DNA from 4 places in the Agrobacterium sp. CG674 genome. Region 1 is predicted to be linked to each of the others. Evidence: predicted binding sites of a transcription regulator. Region 1 holds the regulator's gene; each other region holds the start of a gene.
What was found. The regulator LexA, encoded in region 1, represses DNA repair genes until DNA is damaged. The targets are predictions, from matches to a motif close to TGTTCNNNNTGTGTTCNG.
Positions count from the first base shown of each region.

Region 2: a site for LexA is predicted at 1,309-1,326, ahead of ACQZ51_RS02890 (PA0069 family radical SAM protein). Genes of this name have one in related genera too.
Region 3: a site for LexA is predicted at 1,807-1,824, ahead of ACQZ51_RS07895 (putative DNA modification/repair radical SAM protein). Genes of this name have one in related genera too.
Region 4: a site for LexA is predicted at 1,914-1,931, ahead of ACQZ51_RS14130 (ATP-dependent helicase). Genes of this name have one in related genera too.

Region 1 is NZ_JBNWDZ010000003.1:230,388-233,598, forward strand. It holds gene ACQZ51_RS10300 (ComEC/Rec2 family competence protein) at 1-539, shown strand, start outside; gene ACQZ51_RS10305 (glutathione S-transferase family protein) at 570-1,253, opposite strand; gene lexA (transcriptional repressor LexA) at 1,605-2,327, opposite strand; gene kdsA (3-deoxy-8-phosphooctulonate synthase) at 2,571-3,211, shown strand, end outside.
Region 2 is NZ_JBNWDZ010000001.1:601,868-605,078, reverse strand. It holds gene ACQZ51_RS02905 (4-(cytidine 5'-diphospho)-2-C-methyl-D-erythritol kinase) at 1-136, shown strand, start outside; gene moaB (molybdenum cofactor biosynthesis protein B) at 126-662, shown strand; gene ACQZ51_RS02895 (glycosyl transferase) at 675-1,202, opposite strand; gene ACQZ51_RS02890 (PA0069 family radical SAM protein) at 1,387-2,544, shown strand; gene ACQZ51_RS02885 (ribonuclease HII) at 2,795-3,211, shown strand, end outside.
Region 3 is NZ_JBNWDZ010000002.1:563,519-566,729, forward strand. It holds gene ACQZ51_RS07880 (glycosyltransferase) at 1-54, shown strand, start outside; gene ACQZ51_RS07885 (glycosyltransferase family 4 protein) at 38-1,099, opposite strand; gene greA (transcription elongation factor GreA) at 1,131-1,607, opposite strand; gene ACQZ51_RS07895 (putative DNA modification/repair radical SAM protein) at 1,830-3,062, shown strand; gene ACQZ51_RS07900 (UdgX family uracil-DNA binding protein) at 3,062-3,211, shown strand, end outside.
Region 4 is NZ_JBNWDZ010000004.1:381,497-384,707, forward strand. It holds gene ACQZ51_RS14120 (aldo/keto reductase) at 1-821, opposite strand, end outside; gene ACQZ51_RS14125 (LysR family transcriptional regulator) at 918-1,808, shown strand; gene ACQZ51_RS14130 (ATP-dependent helicase) at 1,972-3,211, shown strand, end outside.

The DNA.
Region 1 (3,211 bases):
TGCCCCTGCCGGAGCGCCACATTCCAGCTGACATGCTTGACGCAGAAAAGTCACCAGATGGTGATGACGAGGCTGGGGATGACGCGCAAACCGGACGCCGCAAAACGCTGACGGACCAAGACAAAGCGAGAGAACGGCAGGAAATGCAGCGGGTTATTCTCAAAACAGATGGATTCACCTGCCGAAAAAACAGCTGGTGCATATCGAAATCCAAAAGCGGCGTCAGTGTTGCGGTGGTGCTCGACAGTGCATTCGCGGGATTGGCCTGCGATATCGCCAATATTGTCGTCACGACACGCAGCGTTCCCTTCAGCACCTGCCGTTCCGGCGCCATTCTCGTCACTGAGGAAACCTTGCGTCGCACCGGTTCTATGGAGCTATGGCTGGGCGATGCAACAAAGCCCGTCCTGACAGCAAGAGCTGCCATGCTGAGCGATGATCGGCCATGGACGGTGCACCGTCATTACGACTGGCGCGACAAAAGCTTCAACACAGTAATTCCGGCCCATATCGAACACCTGCTCGCAGTCCGCCCATAGCCATCGCACCTCTGAACGTGCCGCTGCACGTCACGACGTGACAGCGCGCAAATCCGCTAGCCATTCCCCCACATTCCGCGCCTCGGCCTCATGCGCATCATCGCGCCACGGTTCCAGAAGGGCTGCCTGTTCCCATTCTCGCATTGCCGGAAGGGATAGGAGGTGATCCATATAGTTCTTAGACGCGGCAGACAGCACAGTTCCATATGTCTGGAACCGAAACGCAACCGGGCAGAAAAACGCATCCACAGCCGTGAATTCGGCCCCGGCCAGGAATGGACCGCCATGGGCTGCCAGCCCTTGCTGCCACAAGGCGTCGATCCGGGAAATATCTCTCCGCAATGCTTCGGATATGGAAGATGGCCGTATTCTAAGACCAACGCTCATCGGATGGTTGTTGCGCAACGTGGAAAAGCCCGCATGCATTTCCGCAGCGGCAGAGCGAGACCAGGCCCGGGCCTTGGCATCCGCTGCCCAAACGCCATCATGCTTTTCCGCAAGATATTCGGTGATGGCGAGCGATTCCCATACGGTCAGATCGCCATCCACAAGACATGGAACTTTCGATGTCGGTGAAAACTCCGAAAATGCATGGTCCTTGTCATCGAAACGCATGAATCGCTCAGAAAATTCAATTCCGAGCGTGCGCATCAGCACCCAGATTCGCAGTGACCAAGACGAGTAATTCTTGTTGGCGATGAAAAGTTGATACATGAGCAGCGCTCCTGAAAGGCAGCGATCAAAAAGAAGAAGACTATCAATAACCCAGAGAATTTCTTGCATAAAGCCATGCACAGCGATGGCATCATTCAAATTATTTGATGGCCGTAACCAGCTTGGCGATCAATGTGGGTCACAAACGGCATTCTAAACGCAGCAGCCAATTCCCATGCAAAATCTCTGCCGCTATAACGGAAATCCGCTACAAAGCACACAATCACAGTGGAATGGATACCCGGCTAATAAGTTTCATCCTTGTTGTCGCTGCGTGGTGACTTGAGGCCCCGCGAGCGCAACAGAATTAAGACTCCGTATGAAACGCGCGTGCAGAGCTTTCCAAGCTGATCAGTGATAACGCCTGATCAGACCAACCAGCTTTCCCTGAATCTTGACTCTATCCGGTCCAAATATGCGGGTTTCATAAGCAGGGTTCGCAGCTTCCAGTGCGATAGAGGCGCCGTTGCGACGGAAGCGCTTGAGCGTTGCCTCCTCTTCGTCCACCAGAGCCACGATGATATCTCCGGGATTTGCGGTGCTGGTATCCTTGATAATGACGGTATCGCCGTCAAATATACCGGCTTCGATCATCGAATCGCCTTTAACCTCAAGCGCGTAATGCTCGCCTGCACCCAGCATATCCATCGGCACGACCACATCATGAGTGTTGTTCTGGATGGCGGAGATTGGCACGCCCGCTGCAATGCGTCCCATGACCGGTACGCTGACTGATTCGGAGTTTCTGCTGTTGGAAGATGATGGCTGAGGCCGTTGTTCGACCGCTGCAGCTTTGCCCAGACTGCCTTCAATAACGCTTGGCGTGAAGCCGCGCTGTGGCTTTTCTGGGGGTGAATATGATTCGGGAAGCTTGATAACCTCAAGCGCACGGGCTCTATTTGGTAGCCGGCGAATGAAACCGCGCTCCTCCAAGGCTGTGATCAACCGATGGATGCCTGACTTGGAGGCAAGCTCGAGTGCATCCTTCATTTCATCGAAAGATGGTGGCACGCCGGACTCTTTCATTCTCTCATGAATGAATAGAAGCAGTTCCTGCTGTTTGCGCGTGAGCATGAAGAGACCCTTGACGATTCGAGGCGGAGATTCGGGAAACAAATACAGAACGAACACTATCTGTTCCATATGTGTTCTGCAATCCCTTAAAACTCAGTGAAAGTACAAACGAGTTTCAACGTTGCCCACAATCCCGCCGAATACCGCTCCTATACCGTGACTCGCTGTCGGCTTACTGCTACATGCGTTGCTAAGATCGGGCGTGATGCCCGTGCACTGTTTCATTTGTTCCAAGGGAAAACCATGAGTGCGACGAACAATCTGAAGGTCATTGCCGGCGAGGGCGCTGGAGCGGTCTCTTTCTCGAACACCGAACGATTTTCCCTGATTGCCGGTCCGTGCCAGATGGAAAGCCGCGACCATGCTTTCATGATTGCCGAAACGCTGGCCGAACTCTGTGGCAAGCTGGGAATCGGTCTGGTTTACAAATCATCCTACGACAAGGCCAACCGCACCTCGCTTTCGGGCCAGCGTGGCATTGGCATCGACAAGGCGCTTGAAGTTTTCGCAGAATTGAAGGCGCAGTTCGGATTTCCAGTCTTGTCGGACATTCACACCGAAGAGCAGTGCGCCATTGTCGCGCCCGTCATAGATATTCTGCAGATTCCGGCATTTCTCAGCCGTCAGACGGACCTGCTGGTGGCTGCTGCAAAGACCGGCCGAGTGATCAACGTAAAGAAGGGCCAGTTTCTGGCACCTTGGGACATGAAGAACGTGCTGGCCAAGCTAAATGACAGCGGCAACTCCAATGTGCTGCTGTGCGAGCGTGGTGCATCCTTCGGCTACAATACTCTAGTGTCGGATATGCGCTCACTGCCAATCATGGCATCGCTCGGTGCGCCAGTGATATTCGACGCGACCCATTCGGTTCAGCAGCCGGGCGG
Region 2 (3,211 bases), on a different contig from region 1:
CTCTGGCGCGACATGTTTCGGGATCTTCGGGACAATGACGGATGCAACTTCGGCCATGGCAAGCCTTCGCCAAAAGCGTCCCGACTGGTATGTTCAGGCAACAAAAACCATAGGTGGACTTCGAGATGAATGCTGAACGCGCTTTTATACCGGTTGGCATCGCGGTTTTGACCGTTTCCGACACCCGCACACTCGCAGACGACAAATCCGGCGACACGCTGGCTGCCCGCATCGTTGATGCTGGCCATATGCTTGTGGACCGTGCCATTGTGCCGGATGACAAGGTCGCCATCCTTGAGCAGGTCCGTAGCTGGACCCTATCCGACGCGATTGATGTTGTGATTACCACTGGCGGGACGGGTTTTACCGGACGCGATGTCACGCCAGAGGCGCTGGAGCCCCTGTTTGAAAAGCGTATGGACGGCTTTTCCGAGGTCTTTCACCGCATATCCTATGACAAGATCGGCACATCCACCATCCAGTCACGCGCAACAGCAGGTCTTGCCAATGCCACTTTCATTTTCGTCCTGCCGGGTTCTCCTGGTGCCTGCAAGGACGCATGGGATGGCATCTTGAAAGCACAGCTGGACTACCGCCACATGCCCTGCAATTTCGTGGAAATCATGCCGCGCCTTGACGAGCATTTGAAGCGCGGCGCATAGATCAAACGTCTGCTAGGACGTTTTACGCAAAGCCCAGGCTGGAATGAGTTCTGCGGTAAGGCGCCTCGCCTTCTGTCCCTTCAGGAAAATATCCAGTCCGATGTGACCCAGCCTTCCGCTGGATTGCGCCACCGCATCCGCCTTCCTCAGCAGCAGGCCGTACTCCAGCGGGCGGCTTCGATGGGTCAGGCGTGATAGCAAAGATGGACGGTAATGGCGCGACGGCGCAAATCTGGCAGGGCGCGTGTTCAGCGCCGTATATTCCATAATGTCCTCAATCCAGCCGCTCTGTGGGCGGCCGCCGGGTTCCATCAGCAAAATCCATTCACCGCGCGCCGAGGCGATGATCTGGCCCATATCCCAGTCTGTTTCAAACCGGCAACCCGCCGCCTCTGCTACGCGAGACGAGCCGTCCGTCGAGCCATGATCAAGGATGATCACGTCGCTCACCAGCCCCTCCACCGCACCGGAAACGAGCGTGGACAGGGTATGCGCAAGTTCCGGCTCCTGATCCCGGCATTCCATAATCACTGTCAGCATGTCTTAGGCAAGCTTGTAATCCCCAGCTTCGGAAACACGATCTGATTTCCTCATTAAAATTTTTAACGCAAGGCAGAGCAAATTGCTATCGAGTCTTTCGGTATTTTGTTCTTGTCTTGTTCTCATTCCTGCTTTATGAATCGGGTCATCCACCAAGCCGGTTCACCCGGTCAGGAGTATCCAGATGAGACAACATGTGCTTTCGGGGCAGGCTGCTTTCCAGCCGGGCCATACGCCAGATATTGCCAATGCTCTGGCCGACGCATCGGGTCTACGGATCGAGATCGACCGTCGGCGCGGACGTGGGGCGGGTATCAATCCGGGCGGACGTTTCGAGACCCTGCAGCACGAGGCCGTGGATGACGGCTGGCAGATCATCGAGGAACTGCCGGAGTTTCGCACTGAGGTTCAGGTCGAAAAGCCACGCAGCATCATCACGCGCAATGATTCGCCTGACATTCCCTTTGATCGCTCCATCAATCCCTACAGGGGTTGTGAACATGGCTGCATCTACTGTTTCGCAAGACCTTCGCACAGCTATATGGGGCTATCGGCAGGGCTGGATTTCGAGGCAAAGCTGTTTGCAAAGCCCGACGCTGCTAAGCTTCTAGAACGCGAGCTCGGCAAACCGGGATACAAGGCACGGGTCATCGCCATCGGCACCAATACCGATCCTTATCAGCCGATCGAGCGGGAATGGCGCATCATGCGCCAGATCCTCGAAGTGCTGGCGAAGGCCGAGCATCCGGTTGCCATTGTCACCAAGTCCGGGCTGATTACCCGTGATATCGACATTCTAGGACCGATGGCCGCTAAGGGCCTCGTGAAGGTCGGCATTTCCGTCACCACCCTCGACCGCAAGCTTGCCCGCAGCATGGAGCCACGCGCATCGACACCGACCAAGCGTCTGGAGGCAATCAAGACGCTGACAGAGGCTGGCATTCCCGTGGCAGTAATGATGGCACCTGTTATCCCTGCGCTGAACGACCATGAAATCGAACGGGTGCTGGAGGCCGGGAAAGCGGCTGGGGCTACGGAAGCATCCTATGTTCTCCTGCGCCTACCGCTGGAGGTGAGCCCGCTGTTTCGCGAATGGCTACTCAGAAACTATCCGCACCGCTATCAGCACGTCATGTCGCTGGTGCGCTCGATGCGTGACGGCAAGGATTACGATGCTGAATTTGGCAAGCGGATGAAGGGTGCCGGTCCCTATGCCTGGCAGATTGGACGGCGATTTGAGATGACGACCAAAAGGCTCGGCCTGATCCGGCGCGGCATCCAGCTCCGAGACGATCTCTTCATCGCGCCGGGTGGAGCCGGTGTGCAGCTCTCCCTGCTCTGATTATTGCTGGACCTGAGAGGGAAACCACGCAGGTCTATCGCTTAAGAATACCCGTCAGCGTCTATGCCCTGCGCTGCGGGTTGCGCCCCCGGCAAACTGCCGCCTCGCAAGGGTTCTACTCTTTCAACTCCGCCGAAAGAGTTCTGGAGGTCATGATGCCTCAACAGCAGCCCTCCGCCCCGTGGGTTGCTGTGCGCACCCTGCGACCGGGGGCTTGCAGGAGATCGGTTGCCTGTGCGAGTTTCGCCCTATGAAACAACGCACAGCATCCGATTCTCCTGCCCTCTTTGATTTGACCGATAAAGGCCCGGATTTCAGTCTGGAACTCGAGGCGAAGAAGCGTGGTGAGTGGCCGGTTGCCGGCACGGATGAAGCCGGGCGCGGCCCGCTGGCCGGACCTGTTGTCGCCGCAGCCGTTATTCTCGATCCCGACAATATCCCCGACGGTTTGAATGATTCAAAGAAGCTCTCCAAGGCGCGGCGTGAGGTGTTGTTTGACCAGATCCTCGCAACATCGATTGTGTCCATCGCCTCATCGGGACCGGCTCTTATCGACCGCATGAACATCTTGCGTGCGAGCCTCGATGCAATGCGCCGCGCTGTGTTGGGGCTCCAAACCACGCCCGCACTCGTGCTCGCTGATGGCAGAGACATCCCACCGGGAATT
Region 3 (3,211 bases), on a different contig from region 1:
TCAGAGGAAGCCGTGTCCTCTGCTTATATCGAACTCTTCAAGCGCAAGCCATAAGAGCTTCGTAGACGCTTCCGAGTTTTGCCGCTTCGCCGTCGATGGTGAAATTCTGCGCCACGTGCTGGCGCGCAGCCAGCGATGCCTCGACGCGCTTTTTGTCGTCGCTCATCCAGCTTGTTGCGGCTTGGCTCATGGCATGAAGATCGTCGCGTGGAATGGTGGCTCCGGTTGCATGCTCCACAATCAGCTCAGGGAATGCGCCGACATCGGTCGCGATAACCGGCACGGCCGTTGCCATTGCTTCCAGGGGTGTCAGGCCAAAGCCTTCCCAGCGTTGAGGGGCGATGAAAAGGTCGAGGGTGCGATACCATTCATTGATGTTGGTGTGCTCGCCCACAAAGAGAATGCGGTCCGCAAAGCCTGCAGCGCGCACCTTTTCCTTCAGACTATTTTCGAATTCCACATGCGGCCCGGTGGCGCGGCCAGCAATGATGGCAGACCAGCCCTGATGGTTTGGCAATGTGGCGATCATGGCATCCACGAAGAGGTCCGTGCCCTTCTGGTGGCGCACGCGGCCAAAGCAGCCAACATATTTCTGGTTGGCATCGAGGCCGAGGGCGCGTTTCGCCTCCGCCTTATCGGCGGGTGGGCAGAAGCGGTTTGTATCGATGCCGTGCATGATCACGGTGCTGGGAAGGTCCATATAGGACGCCGTCTTGTTGCTGGTCGCGATGATGGTATCCATGCGCGAAATCAGAAACTTCGTCCAGCCGCTATGCTTGCGCTGGGACGCTGATGTGAAGACAACTTTCAGCTTCATGCGCAGCACATCCCGCATGAGAATGGCAGGCAGCATCTCGATATTGCGCCGCGCATGCCAGACGCGCGGCTTGTGTTCAGGCCCCATTTGCCAGAGCTTCCACAGGTCACGAAAGCGAACATGCGGCAGGCTGCCGGGCAAGCCAGGGCCGATAGCTGCCACCTTCTGCCCCTGCCTGTTCTGAACAGGCAGAAGCTGAATAATGGTGGAGGTTACGCCAGAAAGCCTGCGCTTGAAATTCGGCGCAAGCACCTGGACATCGGCCAAGTCAACATGGGGCAAGATTGGATAACTCGGGGCAGGGGGCCGCTAATCAACCCCAGTTTACGGAGAGGATCTCATAGCCGCGCGAGCCGCCGGGTGCATTCACCTCGATGCTGTCGCCAACTTCCTTGCCGATCAGCGCGCGGGCGATTGGCGAGGAGATGGAAATGCGGCCCTGCTTCACGTCGGCTTCCTGGTCGCCCACGATCTGATAGGTCTTCTGCTCGTTGGATTCTTCGTCGATGAGCTTGATCGTCGCGCCAAACTTGATGGTGGTGCCAGACATTTTCGACAGGTCGATAACCTCGGCGCGGGCCGTCAGGTCTTCAAGTTCGGCAACGCGGCCTTCATTGTGGCTCTGCGCTTCCTTGGCGGCGTGGTACTCGGCATTTTCCGAGAGGTCTCCATGGGCGCGTGCTTCGGCAATGGCTTCGATGATGCGCGGACGCTCCTCCTGCTGGCGGAAGCGCAGTTCTTCCTGCAACTTGATGAATCCACCCTGCGTCATTGGCACTTTTTCTACCATTTTTTCTTCCTTCGCATTCGATCTACGGTACCCGCAGACACAAAAAGAAACAGGTTCCGGAGCAAAACTACGGAACCATGTCAAAATCACAATTTCCGACACTATATCAGAAGACCGGAGTGATTTGCCAGATAATTTGAAGTCATCCATTTCTAGCAGATTTACGAAGTAATAATATTCCTATATTGACTGCGAGCGCAAGAACATATAGTGAACATTGCTATGAAAAAGTCAATAAAAGAGCGTTTGGCAGTCCTTTCCGATGCTGCAAAATATGATGCATCCTGCGCCTCCAGCGGTACGTCGAAGCGCAATTCGTCGGCGTCCGGCGGGTTGGGTTCAACCGAAGGCTCCGGCATTTGCCATGCTTATGCGCCGGATGGGCGATGCATTTCGCTACTGAAGATTCTGCTCACGAATTTCTGCATTTATGATTGTGCCTATTGCATCAACCGGTCCTCCAGCAATGTTGAGCGGGCGCGGTTTACGGTGGAGGAGGTCGTCTGGCTAACACTCGAATTTTATCGCCGCAATTACATCGAGGGGCTGTTTCTGTCGTCGGGCATTATTCGGTCTTCAGATCACACGATGGAAGAGCTGGTTCGGGTGGCAAGAGAATTGCGCGTCACCCATGGTTTTCGCGGCTACATTCACCTCAAGTCCATTCCCGAGGCATCGGCTCATCTGATCGAGGAGGCCGGGCTCTATGCGGACCGCTTGTCGATCAACATCGAGCTGCCGACCGATAGCGGCATCAGCCAGTTCGCGCCGGAAAAACAGCCAGTGAATATCCGCAAGTCCATGGCTGATATTCGCTTGAAAATCGAGGAGGCGGGTGAGCCGACGCTTCAGACCAAACGGGTCAGGAAGTTTGCACCGGCCGGGCAGAGTACGCAGATGATTATTGGTGCCGATGGCGCCAATGACACCACCATTCTGTCCACCAGCGCGCGGCTTTATGGCAGCTACGGTTTGCGGCGCGTCTATTATTCGGCATTCAGCCCCATCCCGGATTCGTCGAAAAACCTGCCACTGATCAAGCCGCCCTTAATGCGCGAACATCGCCTGTATCAGGCAGACTGGCTCTACCGCTTCTATGGCTTCGATATTGACGAGATCGCCTCCACCCAGAAGGACGGGATGCTGGATCTGGATATTGATCCTAAGCTGGCATGGGCTCTCGCCAACCGCCAGCAGTTTCCTGTCGATGTGAACAAGGCGGATCGCGAGACGCTGCTGCGCGTTCCCGGCTTCGGCACAAAAACGGTGAAATCCATCCTTTCGTCGCGCCGGTTCCGGCAATTGCGGCTGGAAGACATCGCGCGGTTTGGCGTGTCGTTGAAGAAGGTCAAGGCATTCGTTGTCGCAGTTGGGTGGTCTCCGGGCAAGTTGACGGAGCGTCCAGACCTGCGGGCCATGTTTGCGCCGCAGCCAGAACAATTGTCGTTGCTTTAATGTATTTGATTTCGCTGGAGGGGCGGGGGGATTTTACCGAGTGGCGCGATGCCGCCCGGCGTTTCCTGTCGGCAAATGTCGCACCACACGAAATCGATTGGCGGTTTCGGGGTGAGGAAACCGGCCTGTTTGGTTTTGAAGAGGGCGAC
Region 4 (3,211 bases), on a different contig from region 1:
TCAACGATATCGAAGTTGCGATCCGTAAACAGCATGCCGCCAAACGGGTTGTCACCATTGAGGCGCCCATCGCTTTCACCTTCGCTCACGGTTCCGGCCTTGTCTGGCAGTGCGGCCGAGCGGTTGGCGTCGCTGATCTTGTCGCGACCGTATTTCCCTGTCAGCAGACCAGCGCCAAGCGGGCTCCATGGCACCATTCCCAAACCAAATTCGGCACCAGCCGGAATGAGATCCAGTTCCACGCCACGGTCAATCAGCGAATAGGCATATTGCAAGCCGATCGGCTTTGGCAGACCATGCGCTTCTGCAAGTGTTGCGACCTTTGCCACATACCAGGCAGGCGTGTTGGAAAAACCATAATGCAGGATCTTGCCAGCGCGAACCGCATCGGACAGCGTTTGCAAAACCTCTTCTGCTGGAGTCGTGCGGTCCCACACATGCATCCAATACATGTCGATGTAATCGGTTTTCAGCCGCTTTAGCGAGCCTTCTATGCCCATCCGAATGTTCTTGGCACCGTTGCCACCCCACAAAGGTGTGCCCTGCCCGCGCGGAAAACCGGATTTGGTCGCGATCACCAACCGATCACGCATGCTGCTGTCGGAAACAAAAGTCCCGAGCATGTCCTCGCTGCGGCCTGCGGAATAGACATCCGCAGTGTCGATGAAATTGCCACCGGTTTCGACATAGGCGTCGAAAATTGCGCGCGCAGTTTTGTCGCCAGCGCCCCAGCGCTCTGCGCCGAAGGTCATGGTGCCGAGTGCCAACGGGCTGACGATGAGGCCGGACTTGCCAAGCGTGCGGTAACTGGTGAGATCCATCGGTGTCTCCATCGTTGTGATGCAACAGGTGTAGCGATCGGCGTCTGTGAGGATAAGCCATTGATAGCGGCATGAACTTATGAGCACAGTGCATGAATGGAACGAAATGAACTCAATGATCTCCTGGCCTTTGCTGCCGTTGCCCGCGAGCGCAGCTTTACCCGTGCTGCTGCGATTCTCGGCATGTCGCCCTCGGCGCTGAGCCATGCGATGCGCGGACTGGAGGAGCGGTTGGGCGTCCGGCTCCTATCGCGCACCACGCGCAGTGTGGCACCGACTGAACCGGGTGAACGCCTACTGCAATCACTCAATCCTGCGCTTGCCAATATTGAAAGCGGGTTGGAAGCGTTGGCGGAGTGGCGCGACAACCCTTCCGGCACGGTCAGGATCACCACTTTCGCCTATGCATCCCGCATGGTGCTTCTGCCAAAACTGCCAGCGTTTCTACTGGCCAATCCGGATGTGCGGGTTGAGGTCAACATCGACGATGGACTGACGGATATCGTGGCCGCCGGCTTCGATGCCGGTATTCGGCTGGGAGAGGCCGTTGCCAAGGATATGATCGCGGTGAAGGTAGGCCCGGATTTAAGGACGGTGGTGGTTGGCACGCCGTCCTATTTCGAGCGCTACCCTCCCCCGTTGACCCCATACGACCTCGAACGCCATGCCTGTATCGGCTACCGGCTGACGACATCAGGCGGATTGCTACCCTGGGAATTTGAGAAAGACGGCAAAGAGATCAATATCCGCACCAGCGGCCCCCTGGTGGCCAATGATGGCGATCTGCCGGCTGCTGCCGTTCGTGCCGGCGCGGGGCTCGGTTACATCAATGAGCATGATGTCGCTGACGAGATCGCAGCAGGAACCCTTGTTCAGGTTCTGGAGGACTGGTGTCCAAGCTATCCTGGTTTTTTCCTGTATCACCCCAGCCGCAGACAATCGCCACCAGCTTTGAGGGCGCTGATCGCTGCCCTTAAGGTGGCATGAAATGCCGCCACGCTTTTGGCCCGCGATTTTAAGCAGACCATCCCGCGATGGATGATTGTTTAGAGATATGAAAAACAACCTTCCAAATCGTCCAGCGACCATGTATGTTCCGCATTTGTTCGTTAGGCCATCCAACTTCACTCTCGGCATCAAGTGAGCTCTTATGGCAGTTGCGTATCTGGAAAAATTGAATGAGCAGCAGCGCCGGGCCGTCGAGCATGGCGTGGGGTTGGCGGAGGGCAACACGGCGGGGCCGCTGCTGATCATCGCTGGCGCTGGCTCTGGCAAAACCAATACGCTGGCGCATCGTGTGGCTCACCTCATCGTCAATGGTGCAGACCCGCGCCGCATTCTGTTGATGACCTTTTCGCGCAGAGCCGCCTCGGAAATGGCTCGTCGCGTCGAGCGGATCTGCCGCAATGTTCTGGGTGCCAATGCTGGCATCCTCACAGACGCGCTTGCGTGGTCCGGGACTTTCCATGGTATCGGTGCGAGACTGCTCAGGATGTATGCCGAGCAGATCGGTCTCAATCTCGACTTCACCATTCATGATCGTGAGGACAGCGCGGACCTCATGAACCTCGTGCGGCACGAGCTTGGCTTCTCCAAGACGGAAAACCGCTTCCCGCCCAAGGGCACCTGTCTCGCGATCTATTCAAGGGCGGTCAACTCGGAGATGCCACTGAGCGAAATCCTGCGCCTGCACTATCCATGGGTGGCCACCTGGGAAGAACAGTTGAAGGAATTGTTCGGAGCTTATGTCGAGGCCAAGCAGGCGCAGAACGTGCTCGATTATGACGATCTCCTGCTCTACTGGGCGCAGATGGTCAGCGATCCTGATCTTGCCGATGATATCGGCAATCGCTTCGACCATGTCATGGTCGACGAATATCAGGACACGAACAAGCTGCAGGCGTCTGTCCTGATGGCACTCAAGCCCGGCGGACGTGGCTTGACCGTCGTTGGTGATGACGCCCAATCGATTTACTCATTCCGCGCAGCGACGGTCAGGAATATCCTCGATTTCCCGGCGTCCTTCAGCCCTGCCGCTGATGTCATCACGTTGGACCGGAACTACCGTTCGACCCAGCCCATTCTCGCAGCAGCAAATGGCGTGATCGAACTGGCGCGCGAGCGTTTCACCAAGAACCTGTGGACCGAGCGGGAATCGCTCGAACGACCCAAACTGGTGACAGTCAAAGACGAGACCGAACAGGCGAATTTCATTGTCGAGCAGGTGCTGGCCAATCGCGAAACCGGGATGACGCTGAAACAGCAGGCCGTCTTGTTTCGCACATCCAGCCACAGCGGGGCGCTCGAAGTCGAAATGACGCGCAGAAACATTCCCTTCGTGAAGTTCGGCGGCCTGAAATTTCTCGACAGTGCCCATGTGAAGGACATGC